DNA from 2 places in the Synechococcus sp. R65.1 genome. Region 1 is predicted to be linked to the other one. Evidence: predicted binding sites of a transcription regulator. Region 1 holds the regulator's gene; the other holds the start of a gene.
The links. The regulator NtcA, encoded in region 1, controls nitrogen genes in cyanobacteria. The targets are predictions, from matches to a motif close to GTANCNNNNGNTAC.

Region 1 (7,495 bases):
CCAAAAAACGCTGCCGTGGTTCGGACAATTTTCTCGGCATCGGCCACTGCTTGATCCAAATTCAGGGTGCCCGCTCCCCAGACCACGAAGTAGTGCGGGATCCCTTCCACTGCAAACGAGCGCAACTGGTGCAAGCCCACTTCCACTGGGCTGTCTGCCAGCTCGTCGTAGTCTTCAGCAAAGAAAGACTGGCCAGCGCTAGGATCCCCTGGGGAAGGAGAGGCCAGGGGCCGCAGGCTGGTGGCAATGCGCCAGTCGGGGTGGGGAGGGATCACGGTCAGCGTATAGGGCTCCCGCTCGCGGCCAGGCACGTAGAGAAAGAGCGCCGCCCCATTGAAATAGGCGTGGGTGAGATCCAGATGGTTGGTGCGCACCGTCAGCTCATAGGCATAGACCCGATAGCGGACTGTAACCGCCGAACACCCAGGTGGATCGACCTCCCAGGTGTTTTTATCAACCTTTCGCCAGGCCAAAGGGCTCCCCTGCTCGCTCAGGGCCTGAAACTCCTGTACATGGCGGGCATGCTCCCGCACTAGGTAGGATCCCGGCGTCCACACTGGCAGCCGCAGCCGCAGGGGCACCTCTGGTTCCACTTCGCGAATCTGCAGCTCCACCTCCAAGAGGTGACTGGCTGGCTCTGGCATCCGCACCGTAAAGTGCTGGCGGCTAGGGCGAGAAGGGGTGGCAACCTCAGCCGGCGGGATCCCCATACAACCTTCCCTTGTCGCAACAAAGGAACGTAGCTCTGGCTACAAAGATATCCAGGCAGAGTCTCTTAAGTTTAGGGTAGTCTCTGAGTCGTGGGCAGCTCGATCCAGGTGCCCCAAGCTAACCTCTGGGGTTGATCCTAGAGATAAACTGACCTTGAAAGGTTGACAAATCTCGTGGTGGCCGTCGCAGAAAAATCTCTCATTGCAGCTTTTAAGCAGCTAGGAGGATCTCGCCATCCTCCGGTTATCGAGACTTATGAACGCGGCAAGACCATTTTTCTCCCCGGCGATCCGGCGGAGCGGGTTTACTTTTTGGTCAAAGGGGCGGTTAAGCTCTCGCGGGTGTACGAAAGGGGGGAAGAAATTACCGTTGCCCTCCTGCGGGAGAACAGTATTTTTGGTGTGCTCTCCTTCATTACCGGGCAGCGCTCCGACCGCTTCTATCACGCCGTAGCTTTTACTCGCGTCGAGCTGCTTTCTCTGCCCATCGAACAGGTGGAAAAGTCTGTACGGGAGAACGCTGAGCTGGCCATGTTGCTGCTCAAGAGCTTGGCTTCCCGTATCCTGCAGACAGAGATGATGATTGAAACCCTGGCCCACCGCGACATGGCCTCCCGCCTAGTTAGCTTTTTGTTGATCCTCTGCCGCGACTTCGGGGTGCCTGGCCCCAATGGCGTAACCATCGACCTCAAGCTATCTCACCAGGCCATTGCCGAAGCCATCGGATCAACCCGCGTCACCATTACCCGTCTCTTGGGAGAGTTGCGCAAGAAAAACTACATTTCTATCCACAAGAAGAAGATCACTGTCCACGACCCCATCCAGCTTGGCCATCGCTTTGCCTAGGGGGCCAGCCCTCAACGGCTGAGAGACCCCTGCTAGGAGGCGGGCAGCTGAGCCAGGGCAGCCAGGATCTTTTCCCCCATTTCCCGGCAGCCGACCAGGGTCATCCCCTCCGAGTAGATGTCGGCGGTGCGGTAGCCCTGGGCCAAAACCGCCTCGACGGCCTGTTCGATGCGGTCAGCAGCTTGGGGCTGATCCAAGGAGTAGCGCAGTAGCATTGCCCCAGAAAGCACCTGGGCAATGGGGTTGGCCTTGTCTTGGCCGGCAATATCCGGAGCTGAGCCATGGACTGGCTCATAGAGGCCTGGGCCGGTAGCTCCCAGAGAGGCAGAAGGCAACATGCCAATGGAGCCAGTTAGCATGGCCGCCTCGTCGGAGAGGATATCCCCAAAGAGGTTTTCTGTCAGGATGACGTCAAACTGCTTTGGCCAGCGCACCAACTGCATGGCCGCGTTGTCGACATAGAGGTGGGAAAGCTCTACGTCAGGGTATTCGGCGGCAATGGCGGTAACCCGCTCCCGCCACAGTTGCGACACCTCCAGCACATTGGCCTTATCCACCGAGCAAAGCTTGCGCCGTCGCTTGCGGGCCAGTTCAAAAGCTACGCGGGCAATGCGATCCACCTCGGCCTCGCTGTAGGCCATAGTGTTGACGCCGCGGCGGGATCCCTGGGCATCGACGAAGATCCCGCGGGGCTGACCAAAGTAGATGCCGCCGGTGAGCTCGCGTACCACCACCAGGTCGATCCCAGCAACCACCTCCGGCTTTAGGGAGGAGGCCTGCACCAGTTGGGGGAAGATCTTCACGGGGCGCAAGTTGGCAAATAGCCCCAAGCCGGCCCGCAAGCCCAGCAAAGCCTGCTCCGGTCGCTTCTGGCGCGGCAGGGTATCGTACTTAAAGTCGCCAACCGCTGCCAAGTAAACGGCATCGCTTTCCTGGGCCATTTTCAAGGTCTCCGGGGGCAAGGGATCCCCCGTGGCCTCGTAGGCTGCTCCGCCAATTAGGCCCTCCTGCCACTGGAGGGAAAACCCCATCTGAGCGGCAACGGCGTCCAAAACTGCCCGACCCACCTGCATAATCTCAGGGCCGATCCCATCGCCGGCTAGGGCAGTAATCCGATAGGTTTGAGCAGCAGAAGAAGAAACGCTCATGGGCGATCCCCGCAAGAGGAGTGCGTAGCGATATTACCATCCCCTTGCCCACAGGTTTGCCGAAAAGTCCCCTGGGAAAGTTCCCCTAAAAAAAGTGCAGCTTGGCCATCGGCCTGCTGCACCTAGAGTTATCAATATTCGGCTCTCTAGAACAGGCCCAGGGTAACCCACTTGTCCAGCGGCAGAGTGGCGCCAATGCCTAGATACAGGGTTACCAAAGTGCCAATCAAAAACACCGTCGTCGCCACTGGACGGCGCAGCGGGTTCTGGAACTTGTTGACGTTTTCAATGAAAGGCACAAACAAAAGGCCCACGGGAATAGCCAACATCAGGGCAATGCCCAGCAGCTTACTGGGAACAACGCGCAAAATGTGGAACACAGGGTAGAGGTACCACTCGGGAAGAATTTCCAGGGGCGTGGCAAAGGGGTCTGCCGGCTCGCCTACACCCGCGGGATCCATGACCGCCAGACCGACAATCACCCCAATAGTGCCCAGGATAACCACCGGGAACATAAAGAGCAAGTCGTTAGGCCAAGCGGGCTCCCCGTAGGTCATGTGGCCCATGTTCTTCTTCAGCTTGGCCAAAACTTTGGGGTTGTCCAGGTCAACTTTGCGTGTAATAACCTCAGTCGCCAGCGCTTGCTTCGAGACAGGCATAGCAGTTCTCCTTGTCTGGGGCAAAAGGGTTGAGCAAGGGAAAGTAGGGGATCCGACCAGCCCTGGATCACAGGGGTCCAGAAATGCCCTGGCGGCGGATCATCAAAAAGTGCATGGTCATGAAGACCGCCGTCAGCCAAGGCAGGACAAAGGTGTGCAAGCTGTAGAAACGAGTGAGGGTAGCTTGGCCAACAGCCTCGCCACCGCGGATAAGCTGAACCAGGGCATCACCCACCACCGGGATAGCGCTGGGCACTCCCGAGACGATCTTGACTGCCCAGTAGCCCACCTGATCCCAGGGCAGAGAGTAGCCCGTAACCCCGAAAGAAACCGTCAGCACCGCCAAGATCACGCCGGTGACCCAGGTCAGTTCGCGGGGCTTTTTAAACCCACCGGTCAGGTAAACCCGGAAGGTGTGCAGAATCATCATCAACACCATCATGGAGGCGCTCCAGCGGTGGATGGAGCGCAGCAGCCAGCCGAAGTTGACCTGGGTCATGATGTAGTTGACCGACTCAAAGGCCTCGGCCACCGTCGGACGGTAGTAAAACGTCATGGCAAAGCCGGTGGCAAACTGAATGAGAAAGCACACCAGCGTGATGCCGCCAAGGCAATAGAAGATGTTAACGTGCGGCGGGATGAATTTTCCGGTTGCGTCGTCGACGAAGGGCGTAATCTCTAGCCGCTCGTCTAGCCAGTCGTAAACTTTGCCCATGGTACCTTTCTTTCCAATTTCTCGGTATCTCCCCGGCGGGAGAAAGTCACTCCACCGTGGAGGACAGCCCCACCTCAACCAGCACTGTAACACAATTTGTTAACGACTTCCTTAAGTTAGGCTCAGCTCGGGGGCAGGAATCCGCATTCTCGCTGGCAAAACAGGTTTCGATATTGCGTCTTGTTCATATTCCTTAACTTTTCTTAGCGTCTTGCCGTCTATGGTTGCGCCAAAGCCAAGGAAGAGAGAGTGGGGGATCCGCTGGGTTCTCCGCATTCTGCTGCTGGGGTGCCTGCTCTGGGCAAGTTTAGGCACTGATGCCTACCAAGCTCAGGCCAGCCGCTGGGGAGAAGAGCAGCAACTGCTGGCCCAGGCTTGGGCCTATGTGGATCGGGCCTACGTGGATCCGGGGTTTAACGGACAAAACTGGTGGCAGGTGCGGCAGCGTTTTCTGGCGCGGCCCTTGAAGAATCGTCAGGAAACCTATCGGGCCATTGAGGAGATGTTGGCCACCTTGGGGGATCCCTACACCCGCTTTTTGGATCGGGAGCACTACCTCAGTCTGCAGACCTCTACTGCCGGCGAGCTGAGCGGTGTTGGCCTGCAGATTGCCATCGACGAGCAGGGGGCGGTGCGGGTTATTGCTCCCATGGAGGGCACCCCTGCCGAGCGGGCCGGGATCCAGCCCCAGGATGAGATCTTGGCAGTGGATCAGGTGCCAGTGGCGGGGCTGAGCTTGGACGAGGTGGCAGAGCGCATGCGCGGCCCTAGCGGTACAACCGTTAGCCTGCGGCTAAGGCGGCAGGGGCGCATCTGGGAGGTGGAGCTGGTGCGGCAGTCAATCCTCATTAACCCGGTGCGCACAGCTTTCTTTGAGCTGCCCCAGGGATTGGTGGCCTACATCCGCCTCAGCCAGTTCAACGGCAATGCAGCCACCCAAGTGCGCCAGGCTATCCAGGCGGCAGAAGCCCGAGGGGTGCGGGGCTACCTCCTGGATCTGCGCAACAACCCCGGAGGACTGCTGCAGGCGGCCATTGAGATTGCCCGCTTTTGGATCCCCAAGGGCAACATCGTGCTGGTGAAGGATCGCCACGGCATTCTAGAAGGCATTCCTGCCACCGGCGAAATTCTCACCCAGGCGCCGCTAGTGGTTTTGGTCAATCAAGGCAGTGCCAGCGCTAGCGAAGTCTTGGCGGGGGCATTGCAGGACAGCGGGCGGGCGCAACTGGTGGGAACGCGCACCTTCGGCAAGGGGCTGATCCAATCCCTGCTGGAGCTGGCAGATGGCTCAGGGCTGGCCGTGACGACTGCCAAATACCTCACCCCCAACGGCCGCGACATTCACCGCCAAGGGATCCAGCCCGATGTGGTGGTGGGCGAGGGCCCCGTTCCGCTAACGGCAGAAACCCTGGGCGGCCCTGAGGATCGCCAGTTGCAGCGGGCTCTGGAACTGCTGGGGGCAACGGGGATCCCCACCTGAGGCATCTGCTGCAGGGATTGGGGTGCCTGTTTGTCTTCGATTCGGTTTAGGATCGGGCTTGGTGTCAACTCAGCCCTGCTCTCGAGCCCTTTGGCATGAACGCCCTCCACCAGTTTCACCACTTCTTTAACTGCTGTATTGGCGCCTGGCACACCGAGCGCACCTATCACTACCTGGATCGAGGGGAGGTGGAGCGCTCGCGCACCGAGTTCACCATTCGCACCCTCACCCCTGAGCTCAAGGAGAAGGTCCTGGCCGACAACAACTACCCCAACCACGGCGTCGACAGCTTCCTGGGCTTTCACCTTGCCTTTGAGACTGTCTCCGAAAAGGGGGAGGAGGTCGGGCAAGAGCTAAACATGTTGTTTGTGCCCCGGCGAGAGGGCCCCCGCGGGCTGGAAGGCGACTACCTGCGCGATCGCGCCTATGAGGAAGAGCGGCCCATGGTGGCCGACTTCCGCTTTGATCCGGGATCCCTGCAACTGGTGATGACCACCACCTACACCCACGTTGTTTCCGTAGATACCATCACCCTGCTCAACCCCCGCCTGCGCCTGCGGCAGATCCTCAACTACCGGCGCCCACCTCAAGGCCAGCCGCTGCAGGAGGTACTCCTGGTGGGGTTTGGGGTGGAACAAAAGCTGACCTAGGGAGGCTGCGTGGACTCCGAGTCGATCCCGGCCCCAGACTTGCCCTTGCCCCAATACCTGGCCCGAATTCAAGCCAGCTTTGAGCGGGGACAATACCGACAGGCCTTGGAGGAGGCCAAACAGGCCCAAGGCCGCTATCCCCAGGCAGGCCAGCTGCGGCTCTGGCAGGCCTTGGCGCAGGAGGCGCTTGGAGAAACCGAGGAGGCCGTCCGCCTGGTGCAGAGCTTGCTATATAGTCCAGATCCCGAGCTTGCCCAACAGGCGCGCTATGTGTTGAGCATCTGGCAGGCTCCCCGTCTACGCCGCCCAGCGGAGTGGTTGATCCAAATCCCCGATCTCAGCCACCTGGAAGAGGCCAAGCCCGAAAGCCGACTTCTAGTCTATGAACGCCCTCGCCCGCGGGGATCTCGGCCCACGTCCCCCGCTCCCCTCCCTTCCCAGGCCGCTCCCTTGGTGAATACCCAACGGCTGAATTGGGTGTTGATTGGAATCCTCTCGGCCTTGCTGGCAACCCTGGCCTGGCTGCCCTAGCTTAGCGGCTGCCAAGAGGGAATCCTCTCGCCGATGCCCAGCACAGGAGAGATACTGGAAACAGGGAGCTGGCGGGTTAACAGCAGGCAGAAGCGGAGGTTGACGGTGGCGGCACAGACTTTGGTTATGGAGGCAGTAGAGCGGCTGGGCCTGCGGGTTACGTTGGGAGACATCGCCTCCACCACAGGCCTGGCCTTAGAGGAGGCCAAGCAAGAGCTGCTGCAGTTGGCCCAAAAGGCAGGGGGGCATCTTCAGGTTTCGCGGCAGGGAGAGATCGCCTACGTTTTCCCGCCAGACTTTCGCAGCATTCTCCAGCGCAAGGAGCAACAGGACCGGCTGGCAGCCCTGCGGCGCCGGCTTTGGGGAGGGTTTCTCTACGGCCTGCGCATTTCCTTTGGCATCCTGCTGGTAGTGTCAATTGTCCTCATTACTCTGGCCCTGATGGCTCTGCAGAGCAGTAGGAGTAGCCGTGAGGAGGATAGCCGCAGCCGCTCGGGAGGGGTGGGGCTCTTCTACGTTCCCGACCTGTGGGTAGGCAACCCCTTCTGGGGTCCCTACGAGAGCTATTCCGGTCAGGCGCAACCCCGACAGGAAAAGTCGGAGATGAACTTTCTCGAGGCGGTCTACAGCTTCCTGTTTGGCGACGGGGATCCCAATGCCAACCTGGAAGAAGAACGCTATGCCCTCATTGGCCAGCTCATCCGTGCCAATGGGGGAGTCATTGCCGCCGAGCAGGTGTTGCCCTACCTGGATGTG
Region 2 (7,495 bases), on a different contig from region 1:
GGCGGCTGGTGTTCGACGAGTTTTTCTATCTGCAACTTAGCCTCTTGCAGCGGCGGCAGCGCTACCGCGCCCAAGCTCAGGCTGTACCTCGCTACCAGCCCGCCAGAGGGGAGCTCTTGGATCGCTTCTACCAGATCCTGCCCTTCCAGCTTACTGCGGGCCAGCAGCGGGCCATCGATGAGATCCTGGCGGATCTGCGGGATCCCTTGCCCATGAACCGCCTGCTACAGGGGGATGTGGGATCCGGCAAAACGGTGGTGGCGGTGGCGGCCTTGCTGGCAGCCATTCAATCCGGCTGGCAGGCGGCCCTCATGGCTCCCACCGAAGTCCTGGCCGAGCAACACTACCGCAAGCTGGTGGAGTGGCTCAGCCAACTGCAAGTGCCCGTTGAACTCTTGACTGGCTCCACACCCCCCGCCAAGCGGCGCGAGATCCTGCGGCAGTTGCAAACCGGGGAGCTGCCCCTGGTAGTCGGCACCCATGCCCTCATCCAGCCGGCGGTGCAGTTTCGCAACCTGGGCTTGGTGGTCATCGACGAGCAGCACCGTTTTGGGGTAGAGCAGCGGGCTGCCCTGCAACAGAAAGGGGATCACCCCGATGTCCTGACCATGACGGCCACCCCCATCCCCCGCACCCTTACCCTGGCCCTGCACGGGGATCTGGACGTAACCCAGATTGACGAGTTGCCCCCGGGGCGCAAGCCGGTGCATACGGTGGTAGCTCGACCGGGGGATCGCCTGCAGGTGGTGCGGCTTATCGAGCGGGAAATTGCCCAGGGGCGGCAGGCCTACGTGGTGCTGCCTTTGATTGAGGAGTCGGAGAAGCTGGATCTCAAGTCGGCCATTGAAGAGCACCAGCGCCTGCAGGAGAAAGTCTTCCCCCAGTTCCGGGTGGGCCTGCTGCACGGGCGCCTGAGCAGCAGCGAGAAGGAGGCGGTTATCGAGGCCTTTCGCCAGCGGGAGCTGGATATTCTTGTTTCCACCACGGTGGTGGAGGTGGGCGTGGATGTGCCCAACGCCTCGGTGATGCTGGTAGAGCATGCCGAGCGCTTTGGCCTCTCCCAGCTCCACCAACTGCGGGGACGGGTAGGACGGGGCTCCGACCAGGCCTATTGCATCCTCATGACCTCCTCCGAAAGCGAAGAGGCCCTGCGCCGCCTCAAAGTCCTGGAGCAGTCCCACGATGGCTTTTTCATTGCCGAGATGGATCTGCGCTTCCGGGGGCCGGGGGAGGTGATGGGCACCCGCCAGTCGGGGCTGCCCGACTTTGCCCTGGCCAGCCTCATGGACGACCAAGAGGTGCTGCAGTTGGCTCGCCAGGCGGCAGAGCAGCTTATTGCCCAAGACCCTGAGCTGCAGCAGTGGCCCCGCCTGCGCCACATACTGGAAGAACGCCAGGCCCGCCTTTTGGGGCCCGCTTTGTTGACTTAGCCTTGGTGCCTATGCCCCCTACCCCTGAAGAGCTGAAGCTCCACGGCCTCTCTTCCCAGGAGTATCAACAGATCCAACAGCAACTGGGCCGGGATCCCAACCCCACCGAGCTGGCCATGTTTGGGGTGATGTGGTCGGAGCACTGCTGCTATAAGAACTCTCGCCCTCTGCTGAAAAACTTTCCCACTGCGGGCGAGCGGGTGGTGGTAGGGCCAGGGGAAAATGCCGGCGTGGTGGACTTGGGGGATGGGGACTGGCTGGCCTTTAAGATCGAGTCCCACAACCACCCTTCAGCCGTGGAGCCCTTCCAGGGGGCGGCCACCGGCGTGGGGGGCATCCTACGCGATATCTTTACCCTGGGCGCCCGCCCCATTGCGCTCTTGAACTCCCTGCGCTTTGGGCCGCTGACGGATCCCCGCAACCGCCGCTTGATGGCCAGAGTGGTGGAGGGGATCGCCCACTACGGCAACTGCGTGGGGGTGCCCACGGTGGGGGGCGAAGTGGCCGTGGATCCCTGCTACAGCGGCAACCCCCTAGTCAACGTCATGGCTTTGGGGCTTTTGGAGGCACCAGCAGTGGTGAAGTCGGCAGCGCGGGGGGTGGGCAACCCTGTCTTGTATGTCGGCGCCACCACCGGGCGGGATGGGATCCGCGGGGCCAGCTTTGCCAGCGCCGAGCTGAAAGAAGATGCGCACCAAGACCGGCCAGCCGTGCAGGTGGGGGATCCCTTCCTCGGCAAATGTCTCATCGAGGCCTGCCTGGAAGCCTTTGCCACAGGAGCAGTGGTGGCTGCGCAGGACATGGGCGCTGCCGGGATCACCTGCTCCACCGCGGAGATGGCGGCCAAGGGAGGGGTGGGGATCCGCTTCGACCTCGACCGGGTGCCGGCCCGAGAAAGCGGCATGGAAGCTTGGGAGTACCTCCTTTCGGAGTCCCAAGAGCGGATGCTGCTGGTGGTGCAGAAAGGCCGGGAAGCAGAGGTCATAGAGATCTTCCACCGCTGGGGCCTGCAGGCCAGCGTGGTTGGGGAAGTCATTGCCGAGCCGCTGGTGGAGATCTGGCACCAGGGATCCTGCGTGGTGCGAGTGCCGGCGCGGGCCTTGGCGGAGGATACCCCTGTATACGTCCGTCCCGTGTTGCCAGAGCCGCCAGAGTATGTGCAGGCAGCCTGGCAATGGGATCCCAGTACCCTTCCCCCCTGCGACCGGCAAGGGATCCACCTACCCCAGGAAACGCTGGCGTGGGAGCAGGTGCTGCTACAGCTTTTGGCAAGCCCCACCCTGGCCAGCAAAGCCTGGATCTATCGCCAGTACGACCACCAGGTGCAAAACAACACCGTCCTTTGGCCGGGACAGGGAGATGCGGCGGTCATCCGCATCCGCCCCCAGAAATTTGGCGTAGGCGAAGTGCCACCCCTGCAGGCTTCCCGCAAGGCGATTGCCGCCACCGTAGACGGCAATGGTCGCTGGGTGTACCTGGATCCCTATGAGGGGGCCAAAGCTGCGGTGGCCGAAGCCGCCCGCAACCTTTCCTGCGTGGGGGCAGATCCCTTGGCCGTAACCGACAACCTTAACTTCGGCAACCCGGAAAATCCGGTGGTGTACTGGCAGTTGACCCTGGCCTGTCGGGGGATTGGGGATGCCTGCCGCACCCTGGGCACGCCGGTAACCGGGGGGAACGTCTCCCTCTACAACGAGAAGGGATCCCAGGCCATCTACCCCACTCCTGTCATCGGCATGGTGGGTCTCATTCCGGACTTGAAATTCATCTGTGGCCAGGGGTGGCAGCAAGAAGGGGATCTCATCTACCTCTTGGGATCCCAGGCCGTCGCCAGCCTGGGGGGAAGTGAGTACTTGGCGGTCATTTACCAGAAAGTTACAGGCCGGCCCGCGCCGGTGGATCTGGAACTGGAAAGGCAGGTGCAAGCAGCCTGCCGCCACGGCATCCGGCAGGGGTGGGTGCGCTCCGCCCACGACTGCAGTGAGGGGGGACTGGCCGTGGCGCTGGCGGAAGCCTGCCTCAGCGGCGGACGAGGGGCCAAGATCTGGATCCCCTCTCCGTCTACCCGTTGGGATCTAGCTCTCTTTGGCGAGGGATCCAGCCGCATCCTCGTTTCCGTCGATCCAGCCCAGCACTCTCCTTGGGAAGCCTACCTAGAGTCGCAGCTTCCCCGCCAGTGGCAGCTTCTAGGACAGGTGGGCGGGCCAGCGGATCCCTTGGTGGTGACTACTGCAGAAGGGGATCCCGTGTTGTCGGTCTCTTTGGCAGCTCTACAGGCCGCCTACTCCAGTGCCTTTGCCGACTAGCTGGTAGACTAGGCTGATTCGGACAAGTTGGCCTGGATCACCTCGCGGTAGTGGGACTTGGGCTTGACGCCCACCACCTGGGCCACCAGCTCCTTGTTTTTGAAAAACTGCACCGTTGGCGTACAGGTTACCCCGCCGGCCTCGGCAATCTCCGGCTCCTTCTCGATATCGATCTCCACCACGTGCAGCTTGTTGGCAAACTCTTCGATGACCTTGTTCAGGATTGGCTTGAGGGCATGGCAAGGGGTACAGGTGGGAGCCGTGTACTTGACCATCAGCAGGCGATTGCTCTCATGGTAAAGCCGCCGCAGGGCATAGCCCCCTTCATGGCAAGTTTGGTTGAAGTCGAGGTCCTCTTGCACCTCCTGCTCAAAACCGGCCTCCTCGACAGCAGAGCCTCCCGCAGGCTCTACCTCGATAGCAGAAGCGAGTTCCGGCTGGCTCGGCGGGACAACGGGATATTCCTGAGCTAGACCTCGCTCCGAGAGCCAGCGCTCCGCCAGCATGGCCGCCATACAGCCGGTGCCGGCAGCGGTGATGGCCTGACGAAACTCGTGATCTTGCACGTCCCCAGCGGCAAATACCCCCTCCACACTGGTGGCTACAGAACCAGGGCGGGTGACAATGTAGCCAGCTTCATCCAGCTCCAGTTGCCCCTTGAACAAGTCCGTGTTGGGTTTGTGGCCAATGGCGTAGAATACCCCCCCTACCGCCATCTCCTGCAGCTCGCCGGTCTGGTTGTTGCGCACCCTCACGCCAGTCAGGCGCTGGCCGTCGCCCAGAACCTCTACCGCCTCCGTGTGCCAGTGCACCGTAATCTTGGGGTGGTTGAGCACCCGGTCTTGCATGGCCTTGCTGGCCCGCATCTTGCCACTGCGCACCAGCATATGGACATGGGATCCAAACTTGGTCAGGTAGGTGGCCTCCTCACAGGCGGTATCGCCACCGCCAATCACCACCAGTTCCACTCCCCTAAACATGGGCATGGCCCCATCGCAGACAGCACAGGCCGACATGCCCCGGTTCCAGTAGATCTCCTCCCCCGGCAGGTGCAGGCGCTTGGCCGTAGCCCCGGTGGCAATGATGAGGCTGTGGGTGCGCACTTCCCGTTCCTCGGAGCGAACCACAAACGGCCGCTGGCTGAGGTCCACAGAGGTAACATCCTCGGGGTAAAGCTCTGCCCCCCACCGCTCTGCTTGAGCGCGCATGTTCTTCATCAGTTGGGGACCGCTGATGCCCTCGGGAAAGCCCGGAAAGTTCTCCACCTCGGTGGTGGTCATCAGTTGCCCACCCGGGATCCCGCCCACTTGAAACCCCTCGAACACCACCGGCTTTAGGTTGGCGCGCCCAGCGTAAATGGCTGCAGTCAACCCAGCAGGGCCCGAGCCAATAATGACCACATTCTCAACCCGACCTTGGTTTGTCATTGCTCTATCTCCCCTTCCGCAACGGGACTATCAAGTCAAACTCGTAATGACTACGCTTTAACTTAACACGATTCCGCAGCCTCAAGGAGGCCAGGGCTTGTCAGTTTCATTTTCGTTCTCCCGCGGATTGCCGGTGAGCTGCTCTTTGACGAAGGGAAGGCTGGAACCAGGTCATCCTTGTATCAGAAGATACAAAAAGCTGGTGTCGGCCTTTCTAGGATGGGTGAGCGCTTTCGGCCTGTCTTAGTTTCAACCGCAACCCAAGTCAAGTTAGGAGAAAGGCATGGCATCCACCCCACAAGAAGTGCTCCAAATGATCCACGACAACAATATCCAGATGGTGGATCTCAAGTTTGTGGATCTCTTTGGCACCTGGCAGCATGTCTCCTTCCACTCTTCAATGCTGACGGAGCAAGTTTTTAGCGAAGGGCTGCCCTTTGATGGCTCCAGCATCCGGGGCTGGAAATCCATCAACGAGTCGGACATGTACATGGTGCCAGACCCCAAAACGGCCTGGATCGACCCCTTTTTCCAAGTGCCCACCCTCAGCCTCATCTGTAACATCATTGAACCCCGCACCGGCCAGCCCTACAGCCGTTGTCCTCGGAGCCTGGCCATGCGGGCTGTGGCTTACCTGCAATCGACAGGCATTGCCGATACGGCTTACTTTGGGCCCGAGGCAGAGTTTTTCATCTTTGAAGATGTACGGTTTGACCAAACTCAGAACGCCGGCTACTACTTCGTCGATTCCATCGAGGGCCGCTGGAACTCAGGCCGGGAGGAGAAAGGGGGCAACCTGGGCTACAAGCCGCGCTACAAAGAAGGCTATTTCCCTGTGCCGCCCACCGATGCCCACCAAGACCTCCGCACCGAGATGTTGCTAACCATGGCCAAGTTGGGGGTGCCCATCGAAAAGCACCACCACGAGGTGGCCACTGGCGGGCAAGGAGAGCTGGGCTACCGCTTTGCCGACCTGCTCACCTCTGCCGACTACATGATGATTTACAAGTACGTGATCCGGAACGTGGCTCGCAAGCACGGCAAGACGGTGACGTTCATGCCCAAGCCCCTCTTCAACGACAACGGCAGCGGCATGCACACGCACCAGTCTCTCTGGAAAGACGGCCAGCCCCTCTTCTACCAAGAAGGCAACTACGCGGATCTCAGCGAGATAGCTCTCTACTACATCGGTGGCCTCCTCAAGCATGCACCAGCCCTTCTGGCTTTCACCAACCCCACCACCAACTCCTACAAGCGCCTGGTGCCTGGGTTTGAGGCGCCGGTAAACTTGGCCTACTCGCAGGGCAACCGCTCCGCAGCCATTCGGATTCCGGTAACGGGCAAAAACCCCAAGGCCAAGCGGCTGGAGTTTCGCTGCCCAGATGCCACCTGCAACCCTTACCTTGCCTTCTCGGCTATGCTGATGGCTGGCTTGGACGGGATCAAGAACAAGATCCACCCCGGCGAGCCTCTCGACAAAGACATCTACGATCTGGAGCCGGAGGAGCTAGCCAAGATCCCCTCCACGCCCGGATCCCTGCTGGATGCTTTGGAAAGCCTGCAGAAGGATCACGACTTCTTGTTGGAGGGGGGCGTCTTCACTGAGGATCTCATCGAGACCTACATCGAGTACAAGATCGACAACGAGATCAACCCCATTAACCTGCGGCCTCACCCCTACGAGTTCGCGCTCTATTTCGACGCCTGATTCTCATCTAAACCATTAGTTCTCGGCCAAGGCTTTTGAACGGGATCCCTTCTTGCTGGAGGGATCCCTTTTTTGTGCCTGCTCTGGTACTCTGGGTGGGGGTGCTGAGTTTACAAACTCAGGGGGGGTTTGGATGGGATGGTTATAGGTCTTATTATTTTTGTCCTTTTTCTCGTCCTTCTTTTCTTAGGCCCTCTGGCGCTTATCGCCTATCTAGAGAAGAGGCGTCGGGAAGCCTTGGAGCGGGTAGCCAGGAGGTTGGGAATGTCGTTTTCGGCGGAGCTACCCGAAGGGATCCGATCCCGCTTGCTTCAGGCTGGCTTTGAGCTATTCCAACGAGGCGGCGCTCGTTTCTACAACTCGATGTTCAAACGACTGAACGATGGAACCGAAATCGCCATCTTTGACTACAGCTGGAAGGCTTCCAGAGGAAGAAATTATTACTTTTCTGTTTTCTGGGCCTATTGCGAAGACCTACGGCTACCTCATTTTCGGCTGCACCCAGAAGTTCCCTTGTTCCACGACGTTGCTAAAGCTTTTGGCATGCAGGATATCAATTTCGAGAACCATCCCGACTTTTCTCGCCGCTACCTTTTGCGCGGAGAAGATGAGGCTAAGATTCGC

Region 2: the regulator NtcA is predicted to act here: its motif matches at 5,343-5,356, upstream of glnA (type I glutamate--ammonia ligase).

Annotation. Positions count from the first base shown of each region.
Region 1 is NZ_JANSHU010000016.1:1,078-8,572, forward strand. Features, by position in the region: partial or broken gene NW814_RS07855 (M61 family metallopeptidase) at 1-710, opposite strand, end outside; gene ntcA (global nitrogen regulator NtcA) at 885-1,556, shown strand; gene leuB (3-isopropylmalate dehydrogenase) at 1,589-2,704, opposite strand; gene petD (cytochrome b6-f complex subunit IV) at 2,851-3,363, opposite strand; gene petB (cytochrome b6) at 3,431-4,078, opposite strand; gene NW814_RS07880 (S41 family peptidase) at 4,299-5,558, shown strand; gene NW814_RS07885 (phycobiliprotein lyase) at 5,654-6,208, shown strand; gene NW814_RS07890 (hypothetical protein) at 6,218-6,739, shown strand; gene NW814_RS07895 (hypothetical protein) at 6,845-7,495, shown strand, end outside.
Region 2 is NZ_JANSHU010000008.1:86,385-93,879, reverse strand. Features, by position in the region: gene recG (ATP-dependent DNA helicase RecG) at 1-1,430, shown strand, start outside; gene purL (phosphoribosylformylglycinamidine synthase subunit PurL) at 1,442-3,736, shown strand; gene trxB (thioredoxin-disulfide reductase) at 3,745-5,163, opposite strand; gene glnA (type I glutamate--ammonia ligase) at 5,447-6,871, shown strand; gene NW814_RS05555 (hypothetical protein) at 7,136-7,495, shown strand, end outside.